2 linked regions of the Chlorobaculum parvum NCIB 8327 genome follow. The protein of the gene in region 1 interacts with the protein of each later gene in a pairwise test. Links are inferred from orthologs where the notes say so. Each region holds a gene or a part of one and is shown on either strand. Other genes may lie near its edges.

Evidence for each region.
Region 2: the proteins of ftsZ (region 1) and CPAR_RS03590 interact in binary tests that used the Bacillus subtilis proteins (3 or more experiments, as listed by UniProt). The link is inferred for Chlorobaculum parvum NCIB 8327 from one-to-one orthologs.

The regions. Positions count from the first base shown.
Region 1 is NC_011027.1:2,259,038-2,262,264, reverse strand. The notes cover bases 72-2,977. They hold ftsZ (cell division protein FtsZ), read left to right. Parts: upstream 72-831; coding sequence 832-2,124; downstream 2,125-2,977. Other genes in these bases: CPAR_RS10430 (acetyl-CoA hydrolase/transferase family protein), read left to right, coding at 2,307-2,977; ftsA (cell division protein FtsA), read left to right, coding at 72-780. In the rest of the region: more of ftsA, read left to right, coding at 1-71; more of CPAR_RS10430, read left to right, coding at 2,978-3,227. UniProt on the Bacillus subtilis protein: Essential cell division protein that forms a contractile ring structure (Z ring) at the future cell division site. The regulation of the ring assembly controls the timing and the location of cell division.
Region 2 is NC_011027.1:748,680-751,906, reverse strand. The notes cover bases 36-2,941. They hold CPAR_RS03590 (cell division protein ZapA), read right to left. Parts: upstream 1,668-2,941; coding sequence 1,404-1,667; downstream 36-1,403. Other genes in these bases: pheT (phenylalanine--tRNA ligase subunit beta), read right to left, coding at 1,991-2,941; CPAR_RS03585 (hypothetical protein), read right to left, coding at 1,673-1,978; rny (ribonuclease Y), read right to left, coding at 36-1,097. Outside these bases: more of rny, read right to left, coding at 1-35; more of pheT, read right to left, coding at 2,942-3,227. UniProt on the Bacillus subtilis protein: Activator of cell division through the inhibition of FtsZ GTPase activity, therefore promoting FtsZ assembly into bundles of protofilaments necessary for the formation of the division Z ring.

The sequences.
Region 1 (3,227 bases):
AATGCCATGACCTTCGAGCCGGTCGCTTCAGGGCTGGCCGTGATGAAGGAGAGTGAGAAGCGGAGCGGTACGGTGGTGATCGACATCGGCGGTGGCACGACCGAGGTTGCCATCTACATCGACGGCGCGATCCGCTACTCCGAGGTGATCAAGGTGGCCGCCAACGACGTGACGCACGATGTGGCCTTCGGCGTCAAGGCGCTCAACGACGTGGCCGAAGATGTCAAGATCCGCTACGGCTGCGCCTGGACGAAGCTGCTCGAAGAGGATGAGGAAATTACGATCGATGGCATCGAGGGACGGCCACGCAAATCCTTGCCGAAAAGTTCGCTCACGGTCATTATCGAAGCGCGCATGATGGAGATTTTCGAGCTTGTGCGCGACATCATCAAGCGCTCGGGCTACTACGAGTATCTGAACGCGGGAGCGATCATCACCGGCGGGGGCTCGCTTTTGCCGGGCACCGTGGAGCTGGCCAGGGATATTCTTGGCCTCGATGTGCGTACCGGCTATCCCGAAGGGGTGTCTGGCGGCATCAAGGATGCGGTCAACAATCCGATGTATGCAACCGTCATGGGGCTGGTGGCTCATTCGCTCGAAAACAGTCTGTATCAGGAGCACGGTATGGCCGAGCCTTCGTCTGCCGGTCAGCAAGCGGCAGCTTGCGATTTACCGCAGTCAGATTCGGCGGCCGCAGGGGCCGACCCTTCTCAGGAGTCGCAACAACCTGCGGGCAACAAGTTTGTCGATCGGCTCAAGAAGTTCTGGGATCAGTTATAGTCAGCATAGAATGCATCCTGCAGTGGCAGGATAAACAAGGGATAGAATAGTATGGCATTTGAACTCGATCCGGGCCTGTTCGACGCCGATCAGGGCAGCGGAGTCAACATCAAGATTGTCGGTGTCGGCGGTTGCGGCGGCAACGCGGTCAACAACATGATTGACAGGAAGATCAGCGGCACCGAATTCGTTGTCTTCAATACCGACCGGCAGGCGCTTCTGAACTCGAAAGCCCCGGTACGGGTGCAGATAGGCAAGAAGGCAACCAACGGGCTCGGCGCAGGAGCCGACCCGGGTAAAGGTCGGCTGGCTGCCGAGGACGACCGTGAACTGATCGCGACCCAACTTCGCGGCGCGGATCTGGTCTTTATCGCCGCGGGCATGGGCAAGGGCACCGGCACCGGCGCGGCCCCGATCGTGGCCTCTATCGCCCGCAACATGGGCATTCTCACCATCGGTGTGGTTACCCGCCCGTTCAGCTTCGAGGGGCAGATCAAGGCACGCATCGCTGATGGGGGAATCACCGAGCTGCGCAAGTATATCGATACGCTCATCATCGTCGAAAACGAGAAAATCCTGAGCATCGCCGATGAAGGGGTCAGCGCTACCGAGGCCTACAACATGGCCAACGACGTGCTGTTCCGTGCGGTCAAGGGCATTGCCGATATCATCACCCACCACGGACACGTCAATGTTGATTTTGCCGATGTCCGCAGCATCATGCAGAGCGCGGGAGATGCGGTCATGGGCTCGGCAGCTGCTGCCGGAGAGCGTCGCGCCCTGAAGGCTGCATCGGATGCCGTCACCAGCCCGCTGATGGAGGGGGTCGCGATGCGCGGCGCCAAGGGGGTGCTGGTGAACATCACCGGCGACGTGACCATGCGCGACATTGCCGAGGCCATGAACTACATCGAGGAGCAGGTCGGTAGCGAGGCAAAAATCATCAACGGCTACGTCGACGAACCGCAGGTTAGCGGTGAGATTCGCGTGACGGTGATCGTCACCGGTTTCAAAAGAGTGGAGCCGTCACATGAGCAGCAGCCATCGGCGCCTGGCCGAAAGGAGGCTTCGGTGCCCAAGCCGCCGTCGGCGCAGGGGTTTGGCCGCCCGACCCATCCGGCCGCCGTCGGGATGCCCGAACAGGCGGTTGAAGATCGCAAAATTCCGGCCTATATCCGCAGAAACCTCTCCATTACGGAGCCTTTCGACATCGGCCGTACCGGGGAATCTTCGGAAAGCAAGGCGCCGTTTACGCCCGAAAGCGGCGATAACGAACAGATTGAGAAAGGTTCGACCGATACCCCGGCCTATCTGCGCCGGAAAAACAACTCTCCCCTGCCGTAAGGCATACCGGGAAAAGGGCGAGGCCGCTTTTCCCGGCCCTACCCTGAAACCATTGTTTTCTCATTCGTTTCAGAAGCAAGGCGTTCATTAAAACATTTCCGGGGCATCCGCCTTTTCGTAGCCGCGTCAGGCTGGCCGAGGAGCGGAATGCCCGCAACCAGTTCAACAAGGAGAGTGCGTTTATGTCCTACCGGACAATATCTGCCGAAGAGGCCGTCATGGCGATCAAATCGGGCGACCGAGTGTTCATTCATACCGCGGCCGCAACGCCGCAGCGACTGGTCGCCGCGATGGTTGGCCGGGCCGATGAGTTGCGTGACGTCGAGATCGTCAGTCTGCACACCGAGGGCGACGCGGCCTACGTCAGGCCCGAGTACCAGCAAAGCTTCAGGCTCAACGCCTTTTTCGTTGGCCGGAACGTTCGTTCTTCCGTGCAGTGTGGCTATGCCGACGCGATTCCGATTTTCCTGAGCGACGTGCCTGCGCTGTTCTACGACAACGTCATGCCGCTCGATGTGGCGCTGGTGCACGTCTCCCCGCCCGATCGGCACGGTTACTGCTCGCTCGGTGTGTCAGTCGATGCGGCCAGGGCCGCCGTGCACACCGCTAAACACGTCATTGCGCAGATCAACCCCCACATGCCGCGCACGCACGGCGAAGGGCTGCTGCACGTCAGCAAGATTCACGCGCTGGTCGAGGTTGAGGATCCGCTGCCGGAGATTCCTCCGCACGAACTGACCGACGTCGAGCGCCAGATCGGCCAGCACATCGCCTCGATTGTCGAGGACGGTGCGACTCTGCAGATGGGCATCGGCGCGATTCCCGACGCGACGCTTGCCGCGCTGACGAACCACAAGGATCTGGGCATCCACTCGGAGATGTTTTCCGACGGCGTGGTCGATCTGGTTGAAAAGGGGGTCATCACCGGCCGCCACAAGAGGACGCACAACGAGATCATCGTGGCGAGCTTTCTTATCGGCAGCCGCAAACTCTACGATTTTGTGGACGACAACCCGCTGGTCGAGATGTTCGGCTCGGACTACGTGAACGACACGAAGGAGATTCGCAAAAACCCAAAGGTGACAGCCATCAACAGTGCGATC
Region 2 (3,227 bases), 1.5 Mb from region 1 along the record:
TTGGCCTGCTTGGCGTCGAGCTTCAGCTCGGCGGCCATGAGCCCCGCCAGCATAGCGACTTCGCGGCTGTGAAGGAGCAGATTCTGGCCATAAACCGTGTGGAATTTCATCTTGCCGATCAGGGCAACAAGTTCGGCCGGCATGTTGGGAATCTGCAGCGACGAGAGCACCTCTTCGCCGGAAGACATGATGACGTCGTCGATCTCTTTCTTGGCGTCCTGATAGGCCTTCTCGATCGCGACCGGATGGATGATGCCGTCGACGAGCAGCTTCTGCAGGGTCAGCTTGGCCATTTCGCGACGCAGCGGATCGAAGCAAGAAAGAATAACCACTTCCGGAGTATCGTCAACAATGATGTCAACGCCGGTTGCATTCTCAAAGGCCTTGATGTTACGCCCTTCGCGACCGATGATACGACCTTTGAGCTCGTCGCTCTGGATGTGCACCACCGAAAGAGCGTTCTCGGTAGCCTGCTCGAAAGAGATGCGCTGAATGGCCGTCAGCAGAATCTTTTCGGCAGCCCGGTCAGCTTTCTGCGTAGCCTCTTCGTGAATCTGGTGAATGGTTTCGGTCGCCTCTTCCCTGGCCTTCGAAACCATGTTGTCAATCAGCATCTGACGGGCCTCTTCGGCAGTCAGGTTCGAAATGCTTTCGAGGCGCTGGTTCTGTTCGAAGATGATCTTTTCAAGCTCCTCGGAGCGGCCCTGCACCGTTTCAGTCAGGTGTTTCAGCTCGGCTTTCTGCTCCTGAAGTTTCTTTTCAGTTTCACGCACATCCCGCTGCTGGTTGTTCAGCGACGACTCTTTCTGGCGAATCTGCTTCTGCATCTGAGCGAACTTGTTGTTCTTGATCGTCACCTCGCTATCGAACTCGCGCTTGCGCTTTTTCCACTCCTGGTTGACTTCGTTGACCTTCAGATCCTTGTATTCATTGGCCTCTTTCTGGGCCTCCTGAACAACCTGCACGGCACGCTCCTCAGCTTCGAGAACTTTAGTAGTACCGATACGCTCAAGAAAGAACCGGCCGATGTAGAAACCGACCGCAAAAAAGATCACGGATGCCGCAATAATGAGAAACAGATTTATTACGATCCCCATTAAAAAAACCTCCTTTTAACCGGCCAGAGAGGGCCGATCCTTCAAAATTGAACAAAAAAAACCCGCACCCTAAGAGATGTGTAAGATTCAAGAACCCGTAAATCACGGTGGGCGTCTCCTTCAGATTTTTTGCTTCCAATGTGTCGCTTCGAAAAGCGCCAATGCCTGTGGCTTGTCGCCTTTTAGCATCAAGGCCTGCAATCAAAAAGAAGAGTTTGGACTCCCTGTTCTAAAGTGTTAGTTCTTTTACTTACAAAACACCTCTTGTCGTGGTGCGGATATTTCGTCTACTTTCAATGTAACGCTTTAGTGCAAATTCTGCTCGATAAATTCATTCACCCGAGCCATTTTCTGCCTGAGCTGCGACAGCTCTTCTTCAAGTTCATTCTTTTTTTCAGCAAACTGAATCGCTGCCAGTACGGCCAGCTTTTTAGGCTCCAGATCGGGAGCTTTCGCAGCGAAGCGCCTCATGACGCCATCGACATCACCGGCAGCTTTGCCGGTCAGTTCACTGTTCTCTACCCTTAAAGGATAGTTGTCGCCGTAAACATTGACAGTTATCTTTTCCATGGACATCAAAATCCGGCTTTCTCGCCTCTCAGTTCTCTTTCGATCTTCTGCAGAACCAGAACCAGTTTCTGTTTGATCTGGAGCATTCCGGCGTAGGACAAGCCGTCACCAGCCCCGCCCTGCACCTCGGCCGACGGGCCTTCAGTTCCCGGCAGCTTGAATGATCGCAATATGTTCTGAAGACTCGAAACCTCAGCTTTCAATAACTCGTTTTCTTTCCTGCACTCCGTCAACTGCTCGACAAGCCTCGCAACGTTCTCTTCGAGACCAGCCAGCAGGTCATGACCATTATGCTCATCTATTGCATCCATGGCTGAAATGGCTCAAACTTGCCTGATTTCCGCACCAAGTTCACTCTTGGCATTGTCACTCACTTTCTGAACAACAGCGTTGATCGTTTCCTCGTTCATCGTTCCTGTTCTGTCGGCAAGCTCAAGCGAAATCGCTACACTGCGTTCGGCCTGCCCATGGCCTCCGGACTCGCCGCGGTCAAACACATCGAAGATGCGCACGGACCTGACCAGCGGATCGCTCTCTGTTGCCAGATCGACCAGGCGCTGTGCCGGAATATGTCGGGGAAGAGCAAATGACAGGTCTCTTTCGACGACAGGAAACTTCGACGGCGGTTCATAAACCACGCCGGACTCGAAGCAGCGCTCCAGTACGGAAACATCGATTTCAGCAAGAAAAACATCCTGATCGAGATCAAAGGCGGCGAGCACTTCTTTGCTGACCTGCTGAACCGTTCCGGCTTTCAGAGCCGGGCTGTTTCCGTTTTCGGCCGATGTGATTTCAATACCAATCGTGTTGGCATTATAAATATTAAGTGCTGATTTATCAAGTAAATTCAGCTTCTCAAGCAACATCTCGACCACACCCCGGAGATCGTAAAAATCGACCTCTTCGCCGGAATGGTTCCAGCTTCGTGGCTCTCGACGCCCGGTGATGACCATCGAGAGCAGCTCGCGTTCACGATACTTTGCAAGTGGTCCGGAACCACTGCGCTCGGCTTCCGGCAGCATCTCGAATCCGTGTGCAACCTCGAACAGGCGAAGGTCGCGATTGCCGTGACGGATGTTGTGGCCGACGATCCTGAGCAGTGAAGGAGCAAGGCAGGGTCGAAGCACTTCGAGCTCTTCGCTGATCGGATTCAGGGCACTGACCGGCTGGTCACTGAAACAACTCGCTTCAGCTTTTCTGATAAGCGGATTGGTGAGCACCTCCCTGAAGTTGAGGCCGATCATGATATTGCGCAGGTAATCGGGGAAATACTCGGGGATCTTGCGCGAAACCGGATAGCTGGAAACCATCGCGGACGAAGGTTCGAGGTTGTTATAACCATACAGGCGTGCGACCTCTTCGATGAGATCGATCTCCTGTTCGATGTCCACCCGGTGCGAGGGCACTGCAAAAGCGATCTGGTCGGCATCGTTCGACACGGCGCCCTGCGAAACCGCCTTGATGCAGATTTTTTCGAGCAGACGCATCATTTCGGAAGCGGTAATCGAGCTGCCGAGCACCGCGTTGGCGCGCTTCGGGCGAAGATTGACGATCTTCTGG